Regions from separate parts of the Bradyrhizobium sp. CIR48 genome, predicted to be linked through region 2. Evidence: predicted binding sites of a transcription regulator. Region 2 holds the regulator's gene; each other region holds the start of a gene.
The links. Region 2 encodes PhoB, which activates phosphate uptake and scavenging genes when phosphate is short. Its sites were predicted from a motif close to TGTCATNNANCTGTCAT; they were not measured.
Positions count from the first base shown of each region.

Region 1: a site for PhoB is predicted at 1,491-1,507, ahead of GGD66_RS21075 (STN domain-containing protein). Genes of this name have one in related genera too.
Region 3: a site for PhoB is predicted at 5,011-5,027, ahead of GGD66_RS01080 (acetoacetate decarboxylase). Genes of this name have one in related genera too.

Region 1 is NZ_JACIHG010000006.1:440,516-450,508, reverse strand. It holds gene GGD66_RS42060 (TonB family protein) at 1-221, opposite strand, end outside; gene GGD66_RS21075 (STN domain-containing protein) at 647-1,450, opposite strand; gene GGD66_RS21070 (filamentous haemagglutinin family protein) at 1,610-9,993, opposite strand, start outside.
Region 2 is NZ_JACIHG010000008.1:446,189-456,181, reverse strand. It holds gene pstS (phosphate ABC transporter substrate-binding protein PstS) at 1-873, shown strand, start outside; gene pstC (phosphate ABC transporter permease subunit PstC) at 1,065-2,054, shown strand; gene pstA (phosphate ABC transporter permease PstA) at 2,059-2,910, shown strand; gene pstB (phosphate ABC transporter ATP-binding protein PstB) at 2,907-3,725, shown strand; gene phoU (phosphate signaling complex protein PhoU) at 3,737-4,453, shown strand; gene phoB (phosphate regulon transcriptional regulator PhoB) at 4,477-5,184, shown strand; gene GGD66_RS25995 (GcrA family cell cycle regulator) at 5,413-5,925, opposite strand; gene GGD66_RS25990 (aspartate aminotransferase family protein) at 6,382-7,590, shown strand; gene argF (ornithine carbamoyltransferase) at 7,590-8,513, shown strand; gene GGD66_RS25980 (Hsp33 family molecular chaperone) at 8,781-9,788, shown strand.
Region 3 is NZ_JACIHG010000001.1:216,183-226,175, forward strand. It holds gene GGD66_RS01055 (aminotransferase class V-fold PLP-dependent enzyme) at 1-555, opposite strand, end outside; gene GGD66_RS01060 (IclR family transcriptional regulator) at 790-1,584, shown strand; gene GGD66_RS01065 (DUF3303 domain-containing protein) at 1,878-2,153, opposite strand; partial or broken gene GGD66_RS42150 (YybH family protein) at 2,419-2,814, opposite strand; gene GGD66_RS01075 (patatin-like phospholipase family protein) at 3,795-4,970, opposite strand; gene GGD66_RS01080 (acetoacetate decarboxylase) at 5,169-5,948, shown strand; gene GGD66_RS01085 (transporter) at 6,058-7,074, shown strand; gene GGD66_RS01090 (carbohydrate porin) at 7,129-8,475, shown strand; gene GGD66_RS01095 (MFS transporter) at 8,472-9,767, opposite strand; gene GGD66_RS01100 (acetyl-CoA C-acyltransferase) at 9,882-9,993, opposite strand, start outside.

The sequences.
Region 1 (9,993 bases), on a different contig from region 2:
CGGACGGTCTCGATCGCCGCCTTGTCGAGCAGCAATTGACCCGAGCTCGTCCGAACCCAGACGCCGAGTAGCGTACCATCCCTGGCCATGGCGAACTGCGTGACGACCGTTCCTTCAAGGTGCATCGCGCGCGCCGCGTTGGGATAGCGCTGATAGCGCGAAACGTGCCGAAGCAGCGACTGCTGAAATTTGATGGCGGCACTGCTGGCAGGTCCGCTCACGGCGGACGGCGCCGACATGACATTTGAGGGCGGAGCGTCTCCGGGCGTGAAGCTTCTCGCTTTCGGGACCGGAACGGGATCGTCGGATGGCGTCGGATTTGGATCCTTCAATGGCGTATCGGCGCGGCTGGCGACATTTGCCGTTTCCGGTTGAGAATCCGAAGCGACTGCTATCGGAACGGCATCGGGCCGCGGAAGCAGCTGAACCTGCACGATCGCAGCCGACTGTTGTCCCGGAGAGCCGGCTGGCACTTGCATCCTGATCCAGTAAACGCCACCAACGAAAAGAACGGCCGCCAGGGCGGGAATACCCAGCAGGCGATAGAACTCTCCCGATGGCGAGGCGGCATCCAGGTCGTCGTCTCGATAGGATCCAAAGACCGCCGCTCGTCCCTTCTCGTTTCCGGGGCGGACATCGCTGTCGCTCATTGCAGGGACTTCACCATGATGACGACGCGGACCGGCTGTGGCGTATTCGCTGGCGCCGGCTTGCTGATCGTCAAGCCCCGAAGCGCCGCCGACACCGCAAGATCCCGTTCATGGTCCCCGGTCGAGCGGAATAACTCGGTGCGTTCGATCGTGCGCGCGGGATCGATCCAGATATCCAGCACCGCGCGATAATTGCCATCGCGCGTCCTTGCATTCTTTCGAAGTGCATTCTGAATGTCCATCTGCACTCTTTGGCTATAATCCTGCAATCTGGCGGCGTCGTCGGCATCGCCGGTCTGACGCACGCGCAATCTTCCCAGGAACAGGTCCGATGTTGCGAGCGGAGCCGCCGGAGGTGCATAGCCGACACCTTCTGCGCTGGGAAGAGCAAGCGTGATGGCGTCGGGACGAATGTAGCGCACCTTCAGCTCCGTGCCCGCGAGCAGCAGGTTCAGCGCTTCATCGGCGGCATACGTTCCTTCAACCGCGACCGACGTTCGGCCGACCGCGGAGTTGCTTTCATAGAGCACTTGAATGCCGGTGATCTGTCCATAGGCTTGCAGCGCACCAGCCAGGGACTGTGCCGGAATGCGGAATGCGATCGGCCTTTCCGCACGCGCCACCCGGTCTTCTTCCGCGGCATTGGCGCCGAGGATGACCGTCATCAGCCAGGCGGGCAATAGCACCAGCAAGCGGAACGCGGCGCGGCGACCGCCTCGAGGACCGTCGGCATCCGACGCCGCGACGCCATGCAATGTAACTGCTTTCATCGTGCTGCTCTTGTCGACCAGAAACCGCACTTCGGCTGTCTGGACTTGAAGCGCGGGCGATGCCTCATCTATATCGTTTGCATGACAGTGATCTAACCGGTGCAATCGGCCGGGTGGGGCCCCACCCGGCCGATCGATACGAACCGGCACGACCGGACGTCGGACCCGGATGCCTGCCCGGGCCCTGCCTTAGAGCGACGCCTTGCGCCCCAGCCGCTGCAACAGCACGGCTCGCTCGTCCTCCGTCAGGTTCTTCAACTGCTCGGCCGTGAACTCGCCATTGCCGAGCACGCGGAACATGCCGTTCGGATCGTAGCTCTGCTTGTCGGGCGCCCGCCGCCTCTCATCGTCGCCGGCATCAGGCTGAGGAGACTGACCGCCGCCGCCACCACCGTACCCGAGAACTTCGACGATGATCACCGACGGCCGATCCGAAGATCCCTGCTTGGTCACGTCCTTCACGGCGTCATTTGCAGCCTTGTCCTTGGTATCGATCGCGAGCGGCGCAGTTTTGACCTCCGCCTTCGGCACTCCTTTGCTCTGGCCCGACACCTGGATGTTGTCCACGTTGACGACGAAGCGCGCCGCAATGAGGATGTCGCCGCTGACGCGGATGCCGGCGTCGCCGGCATTCACGGTACCCTGGGGAGCGATCAGGTTGACGTCACCTTCCGTCACCCCGGTGAAGCCGATGATCGTTCCGATGCCGCTTCCGGAAATATCGGCCTTCTCGATCACGCGCGTGACGGCATCGATATCGGTCAGGATCTCCGGCGCCGAGGGCACGCGCGCGGTCTTGGCGCCGCGGCCGGCGTCGATGTCGCCCTGCGTCGACCAGATGATCTCGTTGCCGCCGGCAAAGGTCAGGATACGCGAGCGGTTCACGGTGACGCTGTCGCGCGCAAAGAGGTTGATGTCGCCCGGTCCCAGTGTGACGAGGCCGAACTCCACCGGCGCCGGCTTGCCGAGCGCAGCAACTTGCAGGCCGCCACCGGGGGTCAAGACCTCGATGCTGCCGCCCGACATGGTGCGGAACTTGGCATTTCCGGTCCTGACGTCGCCCGCCCAGTCGCTGCCCGGGAACAGCGTCTCGATCGCGGCATAACCGCGATTATAACCGCCATTGCGTGGCTTACCGCTCGTGTCGGGTGTGTTCTGGTCATCGCCTGCGGCCCGTAGCTCCTGCATGTAGACCTGCCGAACGAAGCGTTCGCGCACCAGCATCGGCAGGGTCTGGAATTTGGTCCAGGCATCAAGCGGAGACAGCTTCTCGCCGGTCACGTCCTCCACGAAGGAGACGATGCCGGTGCGGGTCCTGTGCGGCCCGGAGGAACGTTGCTCGAATGCGTCGGTGAGATAGAGCGGTACCACCGTGCCGTCCGCCAACGTGGTCTTGAGATAATCGGGCATCTTCCCGATGTTTGCCGGATCGAGATAGACCGCCAGGAACGCATCATAGGATGGTTGCTTGCCCTTGAGGCCCGCCATCACGGTGATCGCCGCGCTCTGCTGAGGCAGGCCGAGGATCTGCGTGAAATCCTTTGGCCGGTTGTTGGAATCATATTCCTGATTGCCTGTGCTGAAGATCGCCAATTCCGGCGCGTATACGTCACGGCCCGCGCTCACCTGCATTGCGCCCGGTCCCTGGACAAAGATCGAGCCTCGCACCGGGCCGCCGATGATGTCGTTGCCGGCCTCGAGTAACGACACGTCGGTGGGATGAACGTTGCGCAGTGAGTAGTTGATGTTGCGGATATCCGTGCCGGCACGGAACCAGGTCTGCTCGTTGGCCATGACACCGGCCGTGAGGATTGAGCCGCTCTGGGTTATTAGCGTGCCGACGATCGATCCGTTCAAGGCATAGACACGGCTCGGCTCGTAGTCTGCCTCGTTCGGCAGATGGTCGGGATTGCGAAGGTTGTACAGATGCAGCGTGTGGCCGGCGATATTGCTGGCCGGCGCGGAGAAGGGATTGACCAAGACGTTGTGGAGCCCGCTCAGGGTGTCCGGCGAGGAACCGCCGAGGTTGACCGGAGAGGAAACGGTGCCTCCCACAGGCTCGAACGGTGACGGAATCATCTCGAGCGCAGCGCGGGACATGACGATCTCGCCGACGAGGACGTCGTTTGCGGCGAGAAGCCGCAGCTCCGGATTTCTGCTCGGCATCGTGTACAGCGTGCTGTTCAGCACGGAGCCGTTCAGCGCCGTGACGCGCGTTTTCGACGGATAGATATTTGCGGCCAACGAGTTCACATTCGCAAGCACCTGCAAGGCCGGCGTCGTTATGTCCTTGGACAGATATGTCGCCTGCCCGACCAGGATCACGTCTCCGCCCGTCGATGTCAGGTTGAGCGCGGTGCGCTCGCTTTGACTGCTCATGAACGTCAGTTCGTGGGACATCCCCTTGCCGACCAGAAGCGGATCGAGGACCGTTTGCAGCCGCAGGTCGCCTGCGGTTCGCACGTCCAGGGTTGCGTCACCGAGCGACAGGATCGGGGCGATCGGATAGGTGACGATTTGCGTCCCTACCAGCGCCTTGACATCGCGCCCGACCGCAAATTCACCAGCGGTAATCGTTCCGGCTCCGCGCCCGATGTAGTAATAGCCGGCGCGAACGGCGCCGCCCGCCTCAACGGTCATCGCGCCGCCGTTGCGCAGTTCCAGGAACTTTGCCTCCGTCGTGGAGCGCCCGCCCCGCACACGGCCATTGGTCGGCAGCGCGACCGTCAGATTGTTGAGATCGCCATCGGCGCGGACCTCGACATTGCCGCCGCCGAGCGCGCCGACCCCGCGCAGGAAGTTAGCGTAGTCAATCCACCAGGAGCTTTGTTGAGCCGGCATCTGGCCGTAGGCGGAATGAGCCCAGGGACCGAAGACGTAGGCGTTATCCGTCGCTCCCTGCCGGTTTAGCCACTCCGAATAGTGCTGCATCTGCGAGCGGTCTGCCGGCAGGGCCACGTCGATATTGCCGCCGACCGCAACGGCGAGATGGCCGCCGCCCACTCCGTAGGTCGCGTTCGCCGGCGCGGTGGTGAAATCGTTGAACGTGGCGAGATCGCGCCGGCCAGCGGTATAGATCGAGGCGCCGCCCTTGAGCTGCAGATCACCACGCGCCGCGATGCTGACGTCGCCGGTGCCGGTGCGAACCATGGTGATCGGATTGACGGTGGTCGTGGTCGGCCCGGGCTTGGTCGTCGCATAGAGCGAAGTGATGGTCGCAAGATTGGGGACGATCTTCGTCAGGTAGAAGTCCTTGAAGGTCGAGTACCTCGTGATGACGTTGAGGCGGCTACCGCCGCTGGCGGCCGTGCTGGTCCATCTGAAGTCGGCCTGCGGTTGCGCCGGATTGGTGTTCAGGCCCTTCGCGGCGGCATAGTTATTCCAGAGGTCGAGCACGTAGCCGTAGGCTGGATCCGTCGGCAGACCGAAAGAAATCTGCGCGCTGGAATTGCTGTTGAGACGGGTGCCAGAGGTGGACTCCAGGCTCGCAGGCCAATCGGCGGGATTCATGGTCGTCGAACCAGGCGCACTGCCCGCGCCAAAGCTGGCAACCGAGTCGACAAGAGCGGTCGCGGCGACGGAATTCAGGCCGCTGACATAGGTGTAACCCGCCTGCTCGCTGAGCGTGATCTTGCCCGTCGCGCCGCTGGCGAGGCGCGTCGGGTCGGCGCTTTCGCCCATCGGCGTGGCGCCCGCGACGAGCCCCAAGCTCCAGGACGGCACCGCCACCCTCGAGCCGTCCGGCTCGGTGATGGAGGGGAACAGGACCGAATAAGCGAGCGCATTCGGCGCACTTGCGCCCGGCGAGTTGGCCTCTGCGCTATAGGGAACACCGACCAGCGTGGGCGGCGCCGTCACGGTTTCGGTTTTCCTCGTGCCGACCGTCGCAAAGGTGATACCGGCATAGACTGAAGGGTTGGTTGTGCTCGCGCTGTCGTAGGGCGAGAGATTGGACGTGGTACTGGTGCGGCCGACGTTGAACACCATGCTCAGGTTCGTCGAAATGGTGCCTTTGGCGGCGACGTATGTCGAATCCAGCGGGTTGGCGAACTGGAAGAAGCCGTCCGTCACGCTGCCCTTCAGATCGATATTGCCCCCGGCGCGCATAGTCAGGACGCCCGGCTCTCCGAGAATGCTGCCGCCGGTGCGATAAACCATGGTCGTATGGTCACGGAGCAAAGCGCTTTCCTTGCCGGCAACCACATAGGCCTTGCCCAGTACCGGCTCGATCGCCATCACGCCAGCCACGAGCGCCGAGGCCTGATTGACCACGCCTGCGCCGAGATTCCAGTTACTCTTGAGCACGATGTCGCCGGAAAAATTGAGCTCCATGCCCGCGCGCGCGTGGAAGTTCGACTGGCTCGTCAGTGAGCCAAGATCCGCATTGCCGGCACTGACGTCGAAGTCGCGCACGAATTCGACCAGCGTGCCGGCGCCGTAATCTGCCAGCACGTTGAGCTTGCCCGCCGCGGCCTTCGTGAGATCGAGTTCGGCCTGGCCGCCGCTATTGACGGTGACGCCGACGAAGCGCGGATCGGATGCAAGCGTCGCAAGGTCGAAGCGTTTGTAGCCCTCCAGCACGATCTCGCGCGCGCCGTTGATCGTGCCGGCAAAGCTGACATTCACCTTGTCGGCCCCTGGCTGCTCGATGACGGGCGCACGCAGGGTGACCTTGCCGCCTTCGCCGCCCGCCACGTCGATCACGCCGCCCAATACCCGCAGCACGCCGTTCGAGATTCCGAGTGTGACCCGGCCGGAGCCGAGCCCATTCACCGTGTCGGTCGCACCCGCCCGCAGCAGCGCCGCATTCGTCACGGTGAGACCCTGGCCGCCATAGATCGAGATCGAGCCGCCATAGGTCGCACGCGCGTCGATCGAGCCTGCGACGGTCACCGTACCCTGATCGGCAGCCAGCGCGAATTCCTCGGCCGTGGTCGCACCGTCGAGCGTGACGTCGCCGGAACGAATCCGGAAGCTGCGCGATTTGGTGAAGCCGGCGCCATTCAGGCGCTGGTTGAGCCCGCCGAAATCCGACAACGCGGCGATGTCGAGCGAGAAGGAGCCGCCGCGTTTGCCCGCCGCGGCCCTGGCATTGATCGTGCCTTCCAGCGTGACCTGGCTGCTGTCCTGTTCGATCGCGAGCGTGCCCGCACCGCCACCGATGGGACGTCCTTCGGAGTCGCGGGCCGAGCCGAGATCGAGGGTCGCGCCGGACGCGAGCAGCACCGAGCCGCCGCGGGCCCCCAGCGAGATGGTTCCGGCATCGGCATATTCGGACACGTCGAAGAACTTCTTCTCGAAGCCCCCGACGTCGATCCGCGAACCCGCCGCGAGATTGACGTTGCCATTGGTGGCGTTCAGCTTGACCGTTCCGCCAAGCGCGTCAATGCGTCCGGCGAAATCGACGGCGCGGCCGGTGAGCGTCCAGCGGGAGCCGAGGCTGTCCTGGTCGCGCGCAGGGCTAGCCGTCCCGTGAGCGGCAACCGTGAGGATTCCGGTCGTGGTGACCGACTGCTGGCTGCCGCCCCGGCCGGTCATGACCGGCGCTGACAGAGTCACCGCCGCGCCGGCGACATCGAGCGAGCCCTTGCCTTCGCCGGTAATGCGTGTCGTTCCCGTCAGCACGATGGTGTCGAAACCACGCAGTGCCTTGGCGCCCTCACCCAGGGTCAGCTCGGTTGCCGTGAGCTTCAAACTGCCATGACCGGCGCCAACCGGCTCGCTGAACGTGCTCGCCGTATTTTCCAGCACAACCCGATTGCCGTTCACCGCGATCTCGCTGTTGCCGCGGCCCACCAGCCCTGCGGCATCGAGCGTCACGGCCTTGAGGCCCGACAGGTCCACCGCGCTGTGGAAATCGATGGTTGAATAGCTGCGCAAGGTCAGGTGCTGGGTGTTGTTGAGCGCGGCCAGTGCCGCGGCATCGAGCACCAGCCCGCTGCCGCCGCCGAAGCCAATCCGGCCCGAAGCCAGGGACAGCGCTGCGCCCGTCAGGCTCGCCTGGGTGACGAGCGCGTTCCCCGTCGCGTCGATCAGAAGACTCTTGCCGCCGTCGAGGGTGGCACCAGCACCGATCGTCACCCGGCCGCCAACAGTCGTATCGACGTTCTTGCGGCGGACCCGCACCGCGTCGCCGTTGGACAGGCGGATCAAAGCACCCCAGTCGCGATCGGACGCCTGCGGGGCCATCACGAGATCGCCGGCGCCGGTCGGCGCCTCGCCGCGCGCGACGATGACGCTGCCTGCGGAGACATCGATCGTGTCGCTTGCGGCCAGGATGATCTCCGGTCCCGTCAACGCCGAATTTGCACCGTTGCGCACGACAATGTCGTGAGCCTGCACATCAACACGCAGACCGCCGACGTCGCCGCTGCGGAAACCACCGACCAGCAGGCTGCCGGCGCCGAAGCCGGACAGAGCAGCGGCATCGATGACCAGATAACCATCGGCCCGCAAAGTGCCGGCGCTCTGGTCGGCACCCAGGATTGCGATCTTGTTGGCGGCGATATCGACCAGGCCGCCGCGGGCACCCGCCGCGGCCTGAGAATGCAACTCGCCCTTCAAGATCAGGTCCTGCGTCGCCTTGAACACAACCGAGCCGCCGTCGACCGGCAGACGCGGCGTGACGATCTGCTGACCCGTGAGCCGATACTGCGTCAGCTTGAACGCATCGGAGGCGAAGAAGGTGTTGGCGAAGGCTTCATTGTACTCGCTGTATTGCCTTAGCACAGAGCCCGACATCACGCGCCACGCGGACGACTGCTGGTCGCGGCTGCCGTCGAGCGCATTGGCGCGATAGCCGGACACGACCGCCGTGCCGTCGGCCATTACCGCGGACGTCGTCGCCCGGCCTGTCGAACCGGCGACTGCCTGGATCGCATAAGCGCCCGGAAGCATCGCGTAGGAGGCGGGCAGCAGCGTGTACCAGCCTGCCGGCAATCCGCTGCCAGCGTCGAGCCAGATGCGATCTCCGCTGCGGATCGAGGCCGAGCTGGGTGTAGTCGCACCCCCGAAAGCCGGCATGACCGCAAACAGGCCCGGAAGCGCCAGCATGTCGTGCGAGCCGCCCGGTCCCGGCACGTGCTCCCATGCCATCAAGTCGCCGCCCCCCTTGATGTTCACCACCGATCCGGGAGCGAGCTCGACCGTCGGCGCCTCGAGCGTCACGCGCTTTTCCGGCAAGCTGGCAATGGTTGTCGGCAACGGCCCGGTCGTCACCGTCCAATTTTCGTTGTTGCTGAGAGCACCGTAAGGCAGCACGAGGCCGTCGCCGGTCACCGAGGTGACGCTGCCGGCGCCGAGGGTGAGGCGCTGGCTGGCCTTGAGCGTGATCTGGCCGAACGGCGCGCGCAGGGTGCCGTTCTGCTCGATCGTCGGCGCTTCGAGCGTCAGAGTCCCGCCGGCCGACAGTGCCAGACCGGGAGTTCCGTTCTGCTGCACGATGAGTTTGTCGCTGGCCCTGATCGTCGCGTTGATCTGCGAGGTGGGATAGATCTGACCGGCCTTTACGATCAGCGTGCCGTCGACGTCCAGGAACGCGGACTGGCTGACATTACTGTGCGTCAGCCGGATGTCACTCGCCTCGAGCACCGTTCGTTCGAAGCCGCGGATGTTTGCCTGCACGATGTCGATCACGGACCCGGCCAGCGTCAGCGTGCCTGCGCGCACCGGATTGCTCGGCGCCAGGCTGAACAGCGAGATGTAAGGCGCAAAGAACCGCGAGCTGGCGCCGTTGCCGTTGATCAGGGATCCCGTGATCGAAATCGAGCCGCTGAAGGCGAGGTCGACACCATCCAGCCGTGTCGTCGACGGGAGAACGAGATCGGCGAAGCCGGCCCCCTGCAGGCTCGAGCTGCGCACGACCAGACCGGACTGGGAAGCCGCCGTTTCGGACAGGATTACGGTCGACAGCGCAGACGCCAACGTCACCTTGCCGCCACGTGCGCCACTGCCCCCGCTCTGGCCGCGCCAGGCTCCCTGCACCAAGCCCTGCTGGGCTTTGACACTGATCGAACCGCCATTGCTGGCGAGGGTGACTGGCGCGAACTGGTGGTCATTCGACTCGATGTCGAATTCGCCACTGACACCCGCGACGTCGACCAGCGAGCCGGCTTCGAGTGCGACCGTGGCCGCCTCAAACGCAACCGAGCCGCCATTGCGTACGACGCCGCTGCGGTGTCCCTTGACGTCGATTTCGCCGACTGCCGTACCGCGCGCGACGATCGCGCCAGTATTTGCCACAACGATCGATCCCGTGCTTGCAGCAAGATTGATCGTGCCAGCCAGGGCCTCCACCCTGCCGGCAACAGACAGTGTACCGGTCGAAGAACCGAGCAGGGACAGCGCGATCGTGCCGCCGGTGTCCGTCCGCACCGTCGCTCCCGCGCCGACCGTCACGGACCTGCCGCTGAGCGAGAGCGACGTCGGCTTGAGCGCCAGGCGCTGCGACGGCGACAACACGGCGAGCGGGCCCATCTCGCTGATCGACGTGCCCGTGCTGAAGCCCGAGACGTCGACGCCCCTGAGATCAACGTTGTATGGGAGCTGCGTGACGCTTGCTCCTTCGGCGATCG
Region 2 (9,993 bases):
ACCGGTAACGGTCTGAACTACCAGTCGATCGGCTCCGGCGGCGGCATCAAGCAGATCCAGGCCAAGACCGTGACCTTCGGCGCCAGCGACGCGCCGCTCAAGGCCGAGCAGCTCGAGAAGGACGGCCTCGTCCAGTGGCCGATGGTGATGGGCGCCATCGTCCCCGTCGTCAACCTCGAGGGCGTGAAGCCCGGCGAGATGGTGTTCGACGGCGAGACGCTCGCCAGCATCTATCTCGGCAAGATCACCAAGTGGGACGACGCCGCGATCAAGAAGCTCAATCCGAACGTGAAGCTGCCCTCGGACGCCATCACCGTGGTCCGCCGCTCGGACGGTTCGGGCACCACCTTCAACTTCACCAACTACCTCTCCAAGGCCAGCGCTGACTGGAAGAGCAAGGTCGGTGAGGGCACCGCGGTCGAGTGGCCGGTCGGCGTCGGCGCCAAGGGCAATGAAGGCGTGTCGGGCAACATCAGCCAGACCAAGAACTCGATCGGCTATGTCGAGTACGCCTATGCCAAGCAGAACAAGCTGACCTACACCGGTCTCGTCAACAAGGCCGGCAAGCCGGTGCAGCCGACCGTCGAAGCCTTCCAGGCGGCCGCCTCCAACGCCGACTGGGCCAAGGCGCCCGGCTACTACGTCATCCTGACCGACCAGCCCGGCGAGAAGTCCTGGCCGATCACCGCGGCGACCTTCATCCTCATGCACAAGGACGCCACCGACAAGGCGGCCTCGCAGGAAGCCATCAAGTTCTTCCGCTGGGCCTTCAAGAGCGGCGGCAAGGCGGCTGAAGAGCTTGACTACATCCCGATGCCCGAAGGCGTCGTGACCCTGATTGAGAAGACCTGGGCTGCCGAGATCAAGAGCTAAGTAAGGCTCTCGCGTCCCGGACGCGGTGCGGCCCTGGCGATACGAAGCATCGTCCAGTGTGCCGCTTCGCGAGAGCCGGGACCCGCAAGACTTCCGCTCCGGATCGGTCATGCCGTGTCCGGAGCGCGAGACCGACAAAAAGACTGACAACAAGCGTATATTATCGGGCACAGGGGATCGGCGTGGCAGAAATGGCCGTTCAGAGCGATGTAATCGACGACGCCGGACCGTATGACCGCGCCAAGGCCTTGAGCGCGTTCAAGCTCGGCGACGTCACCTTCTACTGGATCACGCGGCTGTCCGCGATCTCGGTGCTCCTCATTCTCGGTGGCATCATCGTCTCGCTGATCGTCGGCGCGTTCCCGGCGATGAAGGAATACGGCTTCTCCTTCCTGTGGACGCAGCGCTGGGCGCCGTCGGCCGATCCGCCCGTGCTCGGCGCGCTCGGGCCGATGTACGGCACGCTCGTCACCTCCTTCATCGCGATGCTGATCGCCATTCCCGTCGGTCTCGGCATCGCGATCTTCCTCACCGAGCTCTGCCCGCAATGGCTGCGTCGCCCGATCGGCATGGCGATCGAGCTGCTCGCCGGCATTCCCTCGATCATCTACGGCATGTGGGGCTTCTTCGTGCTGGGCCCGTTCCTGGCCAATACCTTCCAGCCCTTCATGATCAGGATCTTCGACGGCGTGCCCGTGCTGGGCGCGATCTTCGCAGGTCCGCCGTCCTATCTCAGCACGTTCAACGCCGCGCTGATCCTCGCCATCATGGTGCTGCCCTTCATCACCTCGATCTCGGTCGACGTGTTCAAGACGGTGCCGCCGGTGCTGAAGGAGGCCGCCTACGGCGTCGGCTGCACCACCTGGGAAGTCGTCCGCAGCGTGGTGATCCCCTACACCCGCGTCGGCATCATCGGCGGCGTCATGCTGGCGCTGGGCCGCGCGCTCGGCGAGACCATGGCGGTGACCTTCATCATCGGCAATTCGTTCCGCATCTCCTCATCGATCTTCGCGCCGGGCACCACGATCTCGGCGGCGATCGCATCCGAGTTCGCCGAGAGCGACGGCCTGCACCAGTCCGGCCTGATCCTGCTCGGCCTCTTGCTGTTCGTGCTGACGTTCTTCGTGCTGGCCGCAGCGCGGCTGATGCTGATGCGGCTGGACAAGAAGGCGGGGAAGTAACGTCATGGCGCTCAATCCGATCTATTCGCGTCGTCGCCGCAAGGACATCGTCATCCGCGGGCTCTGCTTCGCCGCGGCCGCCTTTGGCGTCACCTGGCTCGCGCTGATCCTGGTCACGCTGCTCTTCAACGGCTTGGCCGGCCTCAATCTTCAGATCTTCGTCGCGGATACGCCGCCGCCCGGTTCGACCGAAGGCGGCCTGCGCAACGCGATCGTCGGTTCGATCATCATGACGTTGATCGGCGTCGGCATCGGCGCGCCGCTCGGCCTGTTCGCCGGCACCTACCTTGCCGAATACGGCCGCAACGACAAGCTGACCTCGGTGATCCGCTTCATCAACGACATCCTGCTCTCGGCGCCCTCGATCATCATCGGCCTGTTCATCTATGGCGCGGTGGTGGTGCCGATGCGTGGCTTCTCCGCGATCGCGGGCGCGCTCGCGCTCGCCGTCATCGTGATCCCGGTCGTGCTGCGCACCACCGAGGACATGCTGCTGCTGGTGCCGAATCCCCTGCGCGAGGCGGCCTCGGCGCTCGGCCTGCCGCGCTCGCTGGTGATCAAGCGTATCGCCTATCGTGCGGCCCGGTCGGGCCTCATCACCGGCGTGCTGCTCGCCACCGCCCGCGTCGCCGGCGAGACCGCGCCGCTGCTCTTCACCGCGCTGTCGAACCAGTTCTTCAGCCTCGGCCTGAACAAGACGATGGCCAACCTGCCGGTTACCATCAACAACTTCGTCCAGAGCCCCTACGCCTATTGGAAGCAGCTCGCCTGGAGCGGCGCGCTGCTGATCACGCTCACCGTGCTTGCCCTGAACATTGGCGCGCGCATCCTCGGCGCCGAGAGGACTGCAAAATGACCGACTTGTCCGTATCCATGAGTTCCAACGCTCATCTGGCCTCGCAACCGCTGCCGGAAGCACCGGCCAAGGTGACGGTGCGCAATCTCAATTTCTATTACGGCGAGCACCACGCGCTGAAGAACATCAACCTGACGCTCGGCGCCAACCGCGTCACGGCGTTCATCGGCCCGTCGGGCTGCGGCAAGTCGACCCTGCTGCGCATCTTCAATCGGATGTACGATCTCTATCCGGGCCAGCGCGCCACCGGCCAGCTCATGCTGGACCAGACCAACGTCCTCGATCCCAGGCTCGACCTCAATCTGCTGCGCGCCCGGGTCGGCATGGTGTTCCAGAAGCCGACGCCGTTCCCGATGACGATCTACGAGAACATCGCCTTCGGCATCCGCCTCTACGAGAAGATCTCGAAGTCCGAGATGGACGACCGCGTTGAGAAGGCGCTGCGCGGCGGCGCGCTGTGGAACGAGGTCAAGGACAAGCTCAACGCCTCCGGCCTGTCGCTCTCCGGCGGCCAGCAGCAGCGCCTGTGCATCGCCCGCACCGTCGCGGTGCGTCCTGAAGTGATTTTGTTCGACGAGCCCTGCTCGGCGCTCGATCCGATCTCGACCGCCAAGGTCGAGGAGCTGATCCAGGAACTGTCCGAGAACTACACGATCGCGATCGTCACCCACAACATGCAGCAGGCGGCGCGCGTCTCCGACAAGACCGCCTTCATGTATCTCGGCGAGCTGATCGAGTTCGACGACACCAGCAAGATCTTCACGTCGCCGAGCGACCGGCGCACGCAGGATTACATCACCGGCCGGTTCGGCTGAGGAGACGCGACATGGGTACTGAACATACCGCAAAGGCTTTCGACACCGACCTCCAGGAGCTCACCCGCCTGGTCGCCGAGATGGGCGGCATCGCCGAGCGCATGATCGTCGATTCCGTCGACGCGCTGATCCGCCGCGACGTCGCGCTCGGCCAGCGCGTCGTCACCATCGACGCCGAGCTCGACGCGCTGCAGAAGCGCATCGAGGAACGCGCGGTGCTCACCATCGCCCGCCGGCAGCCGATGGCGGTGGATCTGCGCGAGATCGTCGGCGCCATGCGCGTTGCGACCGACCTCGAGCGCATCGGCGACCTCGCCAAGAACATGGGCAAGCGCGTCGCCGCGCTGGAGACCGACTTCCATCCGCTGAAGCTGTTCCGCGGCCTGGAGCACATGACCGACCTCGTGCAGCAGCAGGTCAAGTCGGTGCTGGATGCCTATGCCGCGCATGACCTGCCGGCGGCGATGGCGGTGTGGAAGGGCGACGAGGAAGTCGACGCGATCTGCACCTCGCTGTTCCGCGAGCTCCTCACCTACATGATGGAGGATCCGCGCAACATCTCGTTCTGCATCCATCTGATGTTCTGCGCCAAGAACATCGAGCGGATCGGCGACCACGCCACCAACATCGCCGAGACCGTGTTCTACATGATCGAAGGCCAGGCGATCACCGACAAGCGGCCGAAGGGCGACATGACCACCTTCGCCACGACGGTCCCGAATACCTGAAGACTTGAAGGAGCGACGACCCGATGGGCGCACGCATTATGGTGGTTGAGGACGAGGAAGCTCTCACCGAGCTGCTTCGCTACAACCTCGAAGGCGACGGCTATGATGTCGAGACGGTCATGCGCGGCGACGACGCCGACACCCGCCTCAAGGAGCACATCCCGGACTTGATCGTGCTCGACTGGATGCTGCCGGGCCTGTCGGGCATCGAGCTGTGCCGGCGCCTGCGCACCCGGCCCGACACCAAGCAGCTGCCGATCATCATGCTCACCGCGCGCGGCGAGGAGAGCGAGCGGGTGCGGGGACTTGCGACCGGCGCCGACGACTACATCGTCAAGCCGTTCTCGGTGCCGGAGCTTTTGGCGCGCGTGAAGGGCCTGCTGCGGCGCGCCAGTCCTGAGCGGCTCGCGACAGTGCTGGCCTATGGCGACATCGAGCTCGACCGCGACAAGCGCCGCGTGGCGCGCTCGGGCCGGCCGATCGATCTCGGCCCGACCGAATATCGCCTGCTGGAGTTTTTCCTGGAGCATCCCGGCCGCGTGTTCTCGCGCGAGCAGCTGCTCGACAGCGTCTGGGGCCGCGACATCTACATCGATGAGCGCACTGTCGACGTCCATATCGGCCGCTTGCGCAAGCTGCTCAATCTCGGCCGCGAGCAGGACCCGATCCGTACCGTCCGCGGCGCTGGCTACGCGCTCGACGACCGCTTCGCGAAGGCGGAGCAGACGTAAGGTTTGCTGGCGTTGGCTTTGGCGGGCTGCCGCCGCATTCTCCGGTGTCGTCCCTGCGAAAGCAGGGACCCATAACCACAGGCAGTGGTTTGGCGAAGACTCGGAGTGACCATCTCGCGCGACAACTGCGCCTTGTGGTTATGGATCCCCGCGTTCGCGGGGATGACACCGAGTTGGTTGAGCCGTCATCGTGCGACGGCTGCCGTCGTTGCGATCAGCTAAATCCGCTCAGCGCGGACCCGGCTTCGCCGGCGCGCGCCGGCGATCCGCCGCCGGCTGATACGCCACGCGCGAGTGCTGGGCGCAGTAGGGCAGGCCGGACAGTGCCTTGCCGCCGCAGAAGAAGAAATCCGGGCTCGAGGGATCGCCGACCGGCCAGTGGCAGGTCGCCTCGTTGAGCTCGAGCAGCGACAGCCGCTGGCCCATCGGCACCACGTTGTCATAGGTGACGGGTTCAGCCTCCACCTCGACCTCGAAGGCCTGCGCCAGCGCGGTGTTGCCGCGCGCGATGGGGCGGGTCACCCGCATCATGTGCTGCGCGGGACGCGCCTTGCGCGGCCGGGGCGCTGCCGATGAAGGGCTCTTGGCGCGGCCGGACAGACCGAGCCTGTGCACTTTGCCGATCACGGCATTGCGGGTCACATTGCCGAGCTCAGCTGCGATCTGGCTGGCCGAAAGTCCGGCCTCCCAGAGCTTTTTCAGCTGCTCGACGCGATCGTCGGACCAGGTCAAAACCGTCATTGCACCCTTTCCCTCGCTACGCGCCAGCCATCCTGGGGCCTCGCAGCGATTGCCTAAGCCTTCAAAAACCCGTGCCGTCAGAATCCCTTAAGGCTCGCCGGGCGCGTGACTGACGCCCGAACGTTTACGCCGGTACAAGAGGACTCTTGGGATCAGAACCGCTGCACGAGATGTCGTATCTGACAATCCAAACGCTACAATATGGCGTGACTCCCGCGCAAGAGTCCGCCGACTCGCTTCCACATGTTCCGTGGTGAAAACCCGCAAAATCGGCACCGCAAGACTACGGATTCAGCGTTTCCTGAGGCTTTCCGGGCGGCATTGACACCCGTCTTGCCAAGCATAAGATAGTCCCGCGTGCCGCCCTTAAAAGGCGGCACGTTTCGTTTTCCGGGCCGGTCGATGGTGCGTTGCGCAATGCACGCGTCACACCGTCCGCAACATTCAAGTGACATCATGACTAACAGCGCAGCGCCGCATTTGCTCCCCGTTTTCGCCAGAGCCGACCTCGGCTTCGAGCGCGGCGAAGGCTGCTGGCTGATCGCGACCAATGGCGATCGCTATCTCGATTTCACCTCGGGCGTGGCAGTGAATGCGCTCGGCCATTGCCACCCGCATCTGATCAAGGCGCTGCAGGAGCAGGCGACCAAGCTCTGGCACATGTCGAACCTGTTCCAGAGCCCGGACGGCGAGAAGCTCGCGAGCCGGCTTTGCAACGAAAGCTTTGCCGACTTCGTGTTCTTCTGCAATTCGGGCGCCGAAGCGCTGGAAGGTGTGATCAAGCTGGTCCGCCATCATCACTTCTCCAAGGGGCATCCGGAACGTTATCGCATCATCACCTTCGAAGGCGCCTTTCACGGCCGTACGCTGGCAACGCTCGCCGCGACCGGCTCTGCAAAATATCTCGAAGGCTTCGGCCCGCCCATGGAAGGCTTCGACCAGGTGCCGCATGGCGATATCGAGGCCGTCAAGAAGGCGATCGGCCCGCACACCGCCGGCATCCTGATCGAGCCGATCCAGGGCGAGGGCGGCGTGCGCTCGGCAACGCCGACCTTCCTCAAGGCGTTGCGCCAGCTTTGCGACGAGAAGGGCCTGCTGCTCGCCTTCGACGAGGTGCAGACCGGCATGGGCCGCAGCGGCGATCTGTTCGCCTATCGGCGCACCGGCGTCACGCCTGACGTGATGTCGCTGGCAAAGGCGCTCGGCGGCGGCTTCCCGATCGGCGCAGTGCTGGCGACCGCGGATGCGGCAGCCGGCATGGGGCCCGGCTCGCACGGCTCGACCTTCGGCGGCAATCCGCTGGCGATCTCCGCGGCCAACGCGGTGCTCGACGTCATGCTCCAGCCCGGCTTCTTCGACCACGTGCAGAAGATGTCGCTGCTGCTGAAGCAGAAGCTCGCCTCCGTGATCGACCGTCATGGCGATGTCGTCAGCGAAGTGCGCGGCGAGGGCCTTCTGATCGGCATCAAGGCCGTGGTGCCCTCCGGCGATCTCGTCGCGGCGCTGCGCAATGAAAAACTGCTCACGGTCGGGGCCGGCGACAATGTCGTGCGTTTCCTGCCACCGCTGATCGTGACCGAAGCCGAGATCGAGGACAGCGTCGGGCGGTTAGAGCGCGCCTGCGCCGCGATCTCGTCCAGCCAGACCAAGCGGGCGGCAAGCTGATGAGCAAGTCCCCGAAGCACTTCCTCGATATCAACGAGCTGCCGCTGTCGGAGCTCAAGACCATGCTCGCGGCGTCCTCCGCCATGAAGGCGAAGCAGAAGGCGCAGCAGCCGGTGCGGCCGCTCGAAGGCAAGACGCTGGCGATGATCTTCGAGCGCCCGTCGACCCGGACACGCGTGTCGTTCGACGTCGCGATGCGTCAGCTCGGCGGCGAGCCCATCATGCTCACCGGTGCCGAGATGCAGCTCGGCCGCGGTGAGACCATCGCCGACACCGCGCGCGTGCTGTCGCGCTATGTCGATGCCATCATGATCCGTATTCTCAACCATGACGCGCTGCTGGAGCTTGCGGCCAACGCGACGGTACCCGTCATCAACGGCCTGACGCGGCGCTCGCACCCCTGCCAGGTGATGGCCGATCTCATGACCTATGAGGAGCATCGCGGCCCGATCGAGGGCAAGACGGTGGCCTGGACCGGCGACGACAACAACGTGCTGGCGTCCTGGGCTCACGCCGCCGAGCGCTTCAAGTTCCAGCTCAATGTCGCGACGCCGCCGGAGCTCGCGCCGAAAAAAGTGATGCGCGACTTCATCAAGGCGACCGGCGCGCCGATCATGCTCGGCACCGATCCGGAAGCCGCCGTGCGCGGCGCCGACTGTGTCGTCACCGACACCTGGGTGTCGATGGGCGACAAGGAAGGCGAGCACCGCCACAACGTGCTCAAGCCCTATCAGGTCAACGGCAAGCTGATGTCGCTGGCCAAGCCCGATGCGCTGTTCATGCACTGCCTGCCCGCCCATCGCGGCGAGGAGGTCACCGACGACGTGATCGACGGTCCGCAATCGGTCGTGTTCGACGAGGCCGAAAACCGCCTGCACGCGCAGAAGGGCATTCTGGCCTGGTGCTTCGATGCGGTGAAGTAAGGGCGCTGCAAGCCCGACGGTCGCCTCACACACAACTGTCGTCCCTGCGAACGCAGGGACCCATACCGCGGAATCTCTCTTGTGGCAGGCTGGCGGAGGCGAGCGGTCTTCGCCAAACCGCATCCTGTGGTTATGGGCCCCGGAGCTGCGCTTACGCTTGTCGGGGACGACATCGAATTTGCCGCAACGTTGTGCAACCTTATCGCCCCCGAACCCACCACCCCGCGCCCCTTCCATTTCCCACCGACCGACCCCAGATAACGCCCCATGGTTTCCCAATCCCCTCAGATGAAAGCCGGCCCCGAAGGCCCGGTTCGCGCGCCATCAGCGGTTCCGATCGATGACGCCGTGTTGCCCTACGAGGTCGACGCGCTCGACGTGCGCGGGCGCCTGGTGCGGCTTGGCCCGGCGCTCGACGAGATCCTGACCAAGCACGATTACCCCGCGCCGGTCGGCAAGCTGCTCGGCGAGGCCATCGTGCTGACGACGCTGCTCGGCTCGGCGCTGAAATTCGAGGGGCGCTTCATCCTGCAGGCCCAGACCGACGGCCCGGTGTCGTTCCTGGTCGTCGACTACATGGCGCCGGATCGCCTGCGGGCCTATGCGCGCTTCGATGCCGCGCGTCTCGGCGATACCAAAGATTCCGGCACGCTGCTCGGCCGCGGCCATCTCGCCATGACCATCGACCAGGGCCCCGACATGAGCCGCTACCAGGGTCTGGTCGCGCTCGACGGCGGCAGCCTCGAAGACGCCGCCCACGAATATTTCCTGCGCTCCGAGCAGATCCCGACGCGCGTGCGCCTCGCGGTTGGCGAGGAGTGGCGCTCCAACGACGGCGGCAAGCATCGCTGGCGCGCCGGCGGCATGCTGATGCAGTTTCTGCCCAAGGCGGCGGAGCGCGCGCGGCAGGCCGATCTGCATCCCGGCGATGCCCCCGATGGCGTCGAGGTGCACAGCGTTGCCGAAGACGACGCCTGGGTCGAGGCGCGTTCGCTGATCGAGACCGTCGAGGACGTCGAGCTGATCGATCCCGAGCTCTCCGGCGAGCGGCTGTTGTTCCGCCTGTTTCACGAGCGCGGCGTGCGCGTGTTCAATCCGATGGTCCTCAAGGCGCAATGCTCCTGCTCGCGCGATGCGGTCGCCGCGATGCTGAAGAGCTTCTCGCCCGACGACCGCGCCGCCATGGTCAAGGACGACAAGGTCGTCGTCACCTGCGAGTTCTGCAGCTCGGTGTATGATTTCACGCCGGACGAGGCGGGCGTCGAAGGCGCGTAGCGAGCTCTCGTAGGGTGGGCAAAGGCCTACTTGCGCCGTGCCCACGAGCGCTCGACGGCGGCGAAAGACGTGGGCACGCTTCGCTTTGCCCACCCTACGGCGCCTGCCCTGTGTCGCGCTCTGTCAATCCGCTTCGCTAAAAATATTCCACTTTACCGAAATTCGGTTTCGGCGTATGTGCCGTCCATCCCGGCTCACCCAAGAG
Region 3 (9,993 bases), on a different contig from region 2:
CACGTCCACCACGAAATAGAGCTTCTTCCTGCTGCACATCGCGCCAACGCTCTCGATGTCAAAGCGGTGACCGGCGTGGAAGGTCACGTGCGACATCGAGATCGCACGCGTGTTCTCGTCGATGAAAGGCGCAAAGCTGTCGGCATCGACGACGTCAGTCATCGGGATGAAGCGGACCTCGACGCCCTTCCGTTGCAGATGGAGGAATGCGTAGGCGTTGTTCGGATGATCGCCGTGGATCATCAGGACATTGTCACCGGCCCGGAGCGGCAGTGCGTTTGCCGCGACGTTCATGCTTTCCGACGTGTTTTTCGTGAAGGCGATTTCATCCGCCGTCACGCCGAGGAAGCGAGCGACCTTGGCGCGGGTCTGCTCCACCCGGTCGAGCCAGACGCTCTTCGGTCCGGCCGTCTCGAAGCCCTCGCGAAGGAAGAGCTCGATCGCGGCCTTCACCGGGCGTGCAAGCGGGGTTTGAAACCCGGAGTCCAGATAGACCATCCGCTCGACAGCGGGGAATTCCTTCCTCACGGCGTCCACGTCGTAGTGACGAGACATGCACATCTCCTGTTGGCGCCCCGCCAGCGACTTGGCTCTCGGCTAAGCGGCGGAGCGAGATTCTGGGAACGGCGAGACTGCGTTGCACAATTTCTGGTCAGTCACCGGCCGCGCCGAGAATATGAGCTTTAGGAGTTTCGACAAACTTATTTTTCGATTTTCAATATCTTTCATTCCGAAAAATGATAATATCGCGCGGAATCCTGATTTCGCTAGCTAATTTGGCCGGGGGCAATGACGAAGCGCATTCAGAAGGACGGGCCATTGGATCGTGCTTTCGCGATCGTTCGGCACGTCGCCGACCAGCGCAAAGCCGTCTCGGCGGCCGAGATCGCAAAGGCTCTCTCGCTGCCGCTGCCGACGGCGCACAGGTTGATCGGAAATCTCGAGGACCGCGGACTGCTTCAGAAGGCGTTGGGGACCAAGCGTTACGTTGTCGGAAACCAGCTCGTCACACTGTCCGCGACCGTCATCGGAGCGGCCTTCCGCACCGCGCGACGGCACGCGGTGCTTCGGGCGGTTGCGGGAGAGATCGGCGAACAGTGCGAGATTGGCGTCGTCCGCGACAATGTCGTTGCCTATGTCGACAGCGTTCGCGTTTCGGAGCCGCAAGGCCTTCAGTTCAATCCGGGAGAAGCGGCGCCGCTACACTGCACGTCGACCGGAAAGATCTACATGAGCAGACTGCCTGAGCGGGCGAGGGCGAATTTGTGCCGCGCACTCCCTCTGACCAGATACACGGACACGACGATCGTCGATGTCCACGGACTGATGAAGACCCTCGAGGACACGCGGCAGAAGGGCTGGGCCAAGACAAACGAAGAATACGTCAAGGGCGTTGTGGGGTGCGCCGTCCCCATTCTGTCCCCCGATCGAGAATTGATCGCTTGCCTGGGCGTCTCAGTGCCGGTGGCGCGCGTGAGCTTCGTCGAACTGGACCGGTTCATCGCGCCGCTTCAAAAGGCAGCCGCCCTGCTGTCGGAGACCATTCTGCAGGTTGAGGACGACGATGGCGCAAGTGCCCAATGATGGTTCAGCGGTCTCGCTGGCGCGCTGGTTCTCCTCATGATCTGGCTGGGCCAGCACGAACGGCCGCGCGCCAATCGACCGCCTCGATCAACGGGAGATTCAGCCCCTCTCTAAGCGCTAAAGCATGAGCCGGAAAAGTGCGCAGCGGCTTTTCGAAAAGATCATGCTTAAACAACAACCTAAAGCGCGATGACGATTCACCCATTCGCATCGCGCTTTAGCGGCGACTTCACCACGGTTGAACACGTCACCACCGCCGGTTTCAGCGGCGGCAGCGACGTGAGTATTGATGATCAACGCTTGGGGAGCGACGCCATCACCTCGCCCGCGTCTCCGTCCTCGAGGCAGGGCGTGACGGTCAACGGGAGCAGGTCAGACCATTGCGCGAGCCAACGATACATGGCTTTTGGATCACTCGATTCAGAGATCGCAAATCCCTGTCCGTTCATGCCATGCCAGCGACCCAGCATCTTGACGCCCTCGGGTGGTGCGCCACCGGTCTCGAGAAAGCGGGCGACGGCTGCATTGAAGGTGCCTTGAGGTACGCTCCAGGTGGTTATGAATTTCATGCGATTCTCCCATGACTAGAATTATCGGATGAATGTCGCGGCTGCGCCGCATGCGCACGATAGCGCCTGCGTATCGAATGACAACGGCGAATGAACACGCGCGTCGGTTTGATCCCTCCTGCTTCTGCGCAAGCGCTGGTTTGGAGGTAAGACGGCTACTTGCCGTCGTTCCAGATGTCGGTGGCGAGCTTCCAGTCGTCTCCGAGACCTTCTCCCAGACGACGACATACTTTCCGGTCACGTCCTGCGGTGTCGATCCCTTGGTCTTCAGGACGAACGTGCCGATCTCACGGGCCGCGGAAGAACCGAGTGGCTTGACATCCACCGTTGTGAGCTTCGGATCGGTCACTTGTTCAGCCATGCTTTTCCACATGACCTCGATGGCTGGTCGGCCCTGCACCATCGCGGAGCCGGGCGGGAGCGCGGTCGCATCGGCACTGTAGAGGGACGCAATCCCGGAAAAATCTCCCTTGTTGAACATCTCTATCCATTTCGCGTTGTTTGCTTCGATCTCGGCCTTCTGAGCCAAAGCCGGCGCGCTCAACGAGATCACGATTGCAATCGCCGATGCAATGTTGCGCATGATCATCTCCAGACTCAATGTACGATACAGATACAGGGGCAGTCGTCTGTCTCGAAGTGGATGCATTGAATGGTCCATCCCAGACCGGGGAAGACGCAACAGCAATTCCGGAGAATTACCGTCAGCACCGTTGACGAAGCTGCGCAGTGGAAATTGACGGGCAATTGACCTGACGAGTACTCCATGTCGCGGCTCGAACGCTTGACCAGGCGCGCGCTCGCCGCCCGTCGGGCAAAACACCCCTGTCAATCCCTCGACGCAAAAACATTCCTATTTACCGAATTTCGGATATGTCGTATCAATGGCCCATCCCGCCCGTCGCAAGGGGCGTTTCGCGATCGTCACGAGACGCGGGCCGGGAGGCGGTGGCCGCGACGGCGTCGGCGCGCTGGGCTGGCTGCAGGGCGGGAATCCCGTGAGCAGCAGCACGCGCGATACGACACGGCGCTGACGGCGTCCTCGGTTCGGCCTCGATGGTGAGCGCACGCAAGCCATCGGGGACAGGAACGGGGATGTGCGCGGACGGCAAAATCGTGTGGTCCTGACGCCCGGGGTCTGTGCGTCAAGTGTTGCGGTGATGTTGCGGCCCAACCGGGTTCGTACATCAGTCATCCGCAAGGCGACGGGGGCAATAGTGCATCGCTCCCCGGGGAGAGCGCGACATAAGCCGTAAAGCCATTCGCGCAGGGAAGGCCGGTCGCACGGCTACACCTGTAGTCCACCCCGTGCGCGTCTTGTTCGCACACGGGACCGCGGGTGCCAGCCGGCGCCCGGCCTTCCCTGCGCCCTTTCTGAACAAGAAGGGCAACGAAGAGAGCAAAGCTCAGGCGAAATGAGCCGCGAGATTGCGACAGTGTGTCTTCTGAATGGATCATGTTTTATGGGCAGTTTCGTGCCCCGGACGTAGCGCGGCGTTCCCCTGGCGATGCAAAGCATCGTCCAGAACGACGATGCGGCTGCAGAGCCGGGGCCTATGTTGCGACGGATCGCGCAGTGTCTGGGTCCCGGCTCTGCGCAGCAATGCTACGCATTGCAGCGCGTCCGGGACACGAGCGCTCCTACGCGCTCTCCGTCTCCCGGTGCACGTCGTGCACCACGAGGCCCATGCCTTCCTCCGGCATCTTGATCCAGTCGCGGCGCTTCAGGGTGCGCTTGGTGTCCTCATAGCCGCTGGTCCAGTGCTCGCGCATCGAGGTGCCCGAGAATTCGTGGTCCTTGGCGTCGCCCTCATAGGCCTTCTGCTGGTAGATCAGATGCAGGATCGCGATCTCCGGCATGTGGCACAGGCTCGCCTTCAGCTTGCGCTCCTCGTCGGACAGCTGCTCGTCCGGCAGCTTCGCCAGCGCCTTGTGGAGCAGGACCTTGAGATTGTGGGTGCGGCGATAGACGTCCGTGTTGTGGCGCGTGCGCGAGGAATACATGATGTCCTTGTGGCGGGCCATCACGTCCTGGATCGAGCGCGGCAGCACGCCGCGCGCGCTGAACAGGTCGACCTGGAACACCAGCGAGTTGAGCGCATCCTCCTGGTCGAGCAGATGCTGCAGCGGTGTGTTGGAGACGATGCCGCCGTCCCAGAAATGATCGGTGCCGATCCGCACCATCGGCAGCGCCGGGGGCAGGGCGCCGGAGGCCATGATGTGCTCCGGCTCGATCTCGTCATGGGAATTGTCGAAATAGATGAAATTGCCCGAGAGCACGTTGACTGCGCCGACCGCGAAGCGGACCCTTTTTTCGTTGATGAGATCGAAGTCGACCAGCTCGAGCAGGCTCTCCTTCAGCGGCATCGTGTCGTAATAGCTGGTCGCGGTGCGCGCGCCGACCGGACTGAACCAGGGATTGACCTGGTGCGGGGTGAAGAAGCCGGGCTGGCCCATCGCCGAGGTCATCCAGGCGCTGGTGAGGTTGCGCCACTGGCGGAAGACGTCGCCATCAGGGGTGTAGTGCCAGATCTTGCGGTTGGTGATGCGCTCCCAGAAGATGCGCAGCGCCTCGAGCCGCTTCTCCGGCTTGTTGCCGGCGATGATGGCGGAGTTGATCGCGCCGATCGAGACGCCGCAGACCCAGTCGGGCTCGATGCCGGCCTCGTGCAGCGCCTGATAGACGCCGGCCTGGTAGGCGCCGAGCGCGCCGCCGCCCTGCAGCACCAGCGCGACGCGATCGCAGCGCTCGGGCCGCCAGCCCCGCGAGGGCGCCTGATGTGTCTGATATGTCGGTTGCGACGTGCGGGCGTCCATGGCGATGCCTCCTGCTTGCGCCAGACGATTGCGTCCCGTGGTGACGGCGTGATGACAAGGCGGCACCGATGCAGCGCCGGCAACGCAGACCGACCACGCTGCAACGGCAGGGGTCGTGCGGCTGACGGAAAAGCTTCACATCGCAGTCAATGAGGATCGCTAGCAATTGCCGCCGATCAGGATCACAGGAGACCTGCGATGCGTAGCGAAGACGTGCTGAGACTTCCGTCCATGCCGGCGGCGGGGCCGAGCTATCCGGCCGGGCCGTATCGGTTCGTCAACCGCGAATTCCTCGTCATCACCTACGAGACCGATCCGGAGCTGATCCGCGCCGGCCTGCCCGAGCCGCTGCAGCCGATCGACCAGCCGATCGTGCATTACGAATGGATCAGGATGCCTGACTCCTCCGGCTTCGGCAGCTACACCGAATCCGGCCTCGTCATCCCCGCGCGCCTCAATGGCGAGGAGGTCAATTTCGTCTCGCAGATGTATCTCGACGACGATCCGCCGATCGCCGCCGGCCGCGAGATCTGGGGCTTTCCCAAGAAGTACGCACATCCCAAGCTCGAGATCGTCAAGGACACGCTGACGGGCACGCTGGAATATGCCGGCCAGCTCGTCGCCATGGGCACCATGGGCTACAAGCACGAGAGCATGGCCGGCAACGGCGATCTCACCCGCGCCACGCTGTCGAAGACGCAGATCAATCTGAAGATGATCCCGGGCGTCGACGGCCGTCTCGAGGTCTGCCAGCTGGTCGCGATCAACCTCGTCGACATCGTGCCGAAGGGCTCCTGGATGGGGCCGGGACGGCTGCATCTGGTGCCGCATGTCAACGCGCCGGTCGCGGATTTCCCGGTGCGCCGCTGCCTCGGCGCGCATCACTACATCGCCGATCTGACGCTGCCGTTCGGCCGCGTCGTGCACGACTACATCAGGCAAGCCGAGGCGGCCGCGACCGGGCTGGCGGCGGAATAGGGCGGCATCATCAAACTGTAACACTGGCGTAATTGAGTACCGCCTGGGTCCGGAAGATGCCGTCAGCCATCGTCCGGAATGGGGCAGTTGTTGGCGGTTGGGGTTGGCCATGGCTGAGCCGGCAAAGCTTGTCAGCGCCTTATCGAGCACTGATCCCGCCATTCCCGGCCTGGTCTGGGCCTTTCGCCTGCACAGCGACGGCAGTGCCGAGGCGCTGCCGATCGACCAGCCGATCGAGTTCAGCCATGACGGCCGGCTCTGGCTGCATTTCAACCTGACTGACGCGCGGGCACGGCCTTGGATCGGAGCGTCGCAGCTGCCGCCGCTGGCGCGCGAGCTGCTGCTGTCGAGCGACACCTTCCAGCAGCTTCACGTCATCGACCACTGTGTCTACGGCGTATTCTCCGACCTCGTACGCGAGATCGACAGCGCGACGGAGGAGACCGCGTTCCTCCGCTTTGCCATGACCGAGCGGCTGCTGGTCTCCGGCCGCCACCAGGCACTGTGCTCGGCGGACGCCACGCGGCGGGTGCTCGAAGGCGGCTACCGCGTCGACAACGTCGCTCATCTGCTCGAAAAGATCGTCGACGAGGTCGCCGACACGCTGGACCGGATGGCCGACAAGCTCGGCCAGGAGATCGACGATATCGAGGAGCGCATCCTCGCCGATGACGCCAGGCCCGAGATGCGCCGCAACCTCGGCCGGCTCCGCCGCACCTGCGTGCGGCTGCATCGGCAGCTCACGGGATTGCGCACGCTGTTTCACCGTCTCGATCAGAAGAACACCGATCATTTGTCGCCGGCGTTGCGGATCCAGGCCGGCAAGCTCGCGCAGCGGCTCGATGGCCTCGATCACGACATCGTCGAGCTGCGCGAACGCAGCCGCCTGCTCGAGGAGGAGCTGCGGTTCAAGAACGAGGAGGAGAGCAATCGCCATCTCCACACCCTCTCGATCGTGACCTCGCTGTTGCTGCCGCCGACGCTGATCACCGGCATCTTCGGCATGAACACCAAGGGCCTGCCGTTGACCGAGGTCGAGAGCGGATTCCTCTGGGCAGCGGTGCTGATGGCCTCCTCGGTTGCTGCGGCCTATCTCTTCATGAGGCGCACCGGTATCTTCAAGTAGCGTGTGTCGATGGTGAGTTGGGCGACCCAAATATCCGTAGCGGCCGCGATTGCGATGGCCTGCACGGCGACGAGCGCGCGCGCCGGCGCCAAGGACGAGAGCGCGGCCGCATGGCTGTTTCCCAAATGGTTCAACGCGTGGCATGACGGCCTTGCCGGCAAGGGCCTGAATTTTGGCGCCACCTATATCGCAGACAATATCGCCAATGCCGCCGGCGGCGTGAAGCGCGGCGCCATCCATTTCGGCCGGCTCGATCTGTCGGTCGATGCCGACCTCGACAAGCTGGTCGGCTGGACCGGTGGCCGCTTTTACGCCAATGCCTTCATCATCTACGGCCAGGGCCTTTCCCGCAACTACGTGATGAACCTCGCCACCATCAGCGAGATCGAGGCGCTGCCGGACCAGCGGCTCTACAATGCCTATTTCGAGCAGAGCTTTTTCAATGACCGCCTGAACATCCGGGCCGGCCAGCAGGCCGCCGATGTCGAGTTCTTCGACAGCCAGACCGACGACCTCTTCGTCAACGGCACCTTCGGCTGGCCGGCGATCAAGGCCAGCAACCTTCCGGCCGGCGGCCCGGCGCCGCCGATCGCGGTGCCCGGCATTCGCATCAAGGCCGCGCTGACCGACAAGATCACCGCTTATGGTGCGGTGTTCAACGGCGATCCGTCAGGGCCCGGCGATGTCGATCCGCAGCTGCGCGATCATCATGGCCTGGCATTCCGCATCAACGATCCGCCGTGGGTGATCGGGCAGGTCCGCTTCAACTACGCCATCGATATCGGCGGCCGCCCGCTCGCCGGCAATTTCACGCCGGGTGCGTGGAAGCATTACGGCTCGTTCGACAGCCAGCGCTTGACGGCGGAGGGGATGTCGATCGCCGATCCCGGCGGCAGCGGTATTCCTGCAAGGCTCAAAGGCAATTACGGCATCTTCGCCGTGATCGAGCAGGTGCTCTATCGCCCGCCTGAGGTCACCGAGACCAGCACGTCGGCCTCGCTCCCCGGCATCACCGCGTTCGGCCGCATCGCCTACAGCCCGCCGGACCGCAATCTGATCGATCTCTATATGGACGGCGGCATCGGCTTCGTCGGCTTCACGCCGGGCCGTCCGCTCGACCGGTTCGGCGTGGCGATGGCCTACATGCGGATCTCGAACACTGCGCGCAATCTCGACGTCGATACGCAGGCCTTCACCGGCATCCGCAGCCCGGTGCGCAGCAACGAGACACTGATCGAGATGATCTACGAGGCGCACGTCAAGCCGGGCTGGTTGATCGCGCCATACTTCCAATATGTGTTCCGCCCCTCGGGCGGAATTCAGAACCCGAACGATCCCAGCGGTGTTTCGCGGATCGGTGACGCCGCGGTGTTCGGCGTCACCTCCACGATCCGGTACTAGGCCGAGGCCGCCGCCGGCTGTAGTTTCGGCTGCCGCGACAGCGCCAGCACGATCAGCGAGGCGAACACGCAGAGCGCGCCGGCGATGAAGAACGCGGGCAGGTAGCTCTCATAGACCGTCCGCGAGAGACCAGCGCCGAAGGCGGCGGTCCCGGCGCCGAGCTGGTGGCCCGCAAAGATCCAGCCGAACACCAGATTGGCGCGCTCGGGCCCGAACTTTTGCGCGGTGAGGCGCACCGTCGGCGGTACGGTTGCGATCCAGTCGAGACCGTAGAACATCGCGAAGATTGACAGGCCGTAGAACGAGAAGTCGCTGAAGGGAAGGAAGATCAGCGAGAGCCCGCGCAGGCCGTAATACCAGAACAGGAGATAGCGATTGTCATAGCGGTCCGACAGCCAGCCCGACATGATGGTGCCGAAGAAGTCGAAGATGCCCATGGCCGCAAGCAGGCTCGCGGCCTGCACTTGCGGGATGCCGAAATCGAGGCACATCGGGATCAGGTGCACCTGGACGAGGCCGTTGGTGGAAGCGCCGCACACGAAGAAGGTCGCAAACAGGATCCAGAATGCAGTCGACTTCGAGGCGTCGCGCAGCGTGCCGAGCGCCACGCCCGTGATCGAGCCGTGGCTCACAGGCGGGGCGGGCAGGGGCTCGGTGCCCTCATCGCCGAACGGACGCAGACCGACATCGCTCGGCCGGTCGCGCATCGCGAGCAGGACGGCCAGCGCGGAGACGGCGAGCATGATGCAGACGAAGCCGAGCGCGAGCCGCCAGCCATAGCGTTCGGTGAGGCTTGCGAGCAGCGGCAGGAACACGAGCTGGCCGGTGGCGACGCTCGCGGTCATGATGCCGACGACGAGGCCGCGCCGTGCCGCGAACCAGCGCGTGGCAATGGTTGCGCCGAGCACCAGCGCGGTCATGCCGGTGCCGATGCCGATCACCACGCCCCACAGCGCGACGAGCTGCCAGACCTCGGTCATGCCGAGCGAGAGCACGAGCGCCGAGACAACGATTAGCTGTGCCGCCAGCGTGACGTTGCGCAGGCCGTAGCGGTTGAGCAGGGCGGCCGCGAATGGCGCCATCAGTCCGAATAGGATGAAACGGATCGACAGTGCGGAGGAGATCTGCGCCGTGCTCCAGCCGAACTCCTTTTGAAGCGGAACGATGAACACCCCGGGCGCGCCGACCGTGCCGGCGCTGATCAGCGCGGCGAGGAAGGTCACGCCGACCATCACCCAGCCATAATGAATGTTGCGGCGGGACAATGCTGCCGCGAGCCAGTTCGAGATCATTGGGCCTCAATGTGGTTTGGCGAGCCCGGGTCGGACTCGCGTCATGGTTCCAGTCTGGCATGGGGAAGGGAAGTCTGAAATGACAGACTTCCCTCTATTTCGGACACCCGCGCGTCAGCGCGCCAGCCGCTCCACCGCGATCGCCGTGGCTTCGCCGCCGCCGATGCAGAGCGCGGCGATACCGCGCTTGAGGTTGTTCGCCTCGAGCGCATGCAGCAGCGTCACG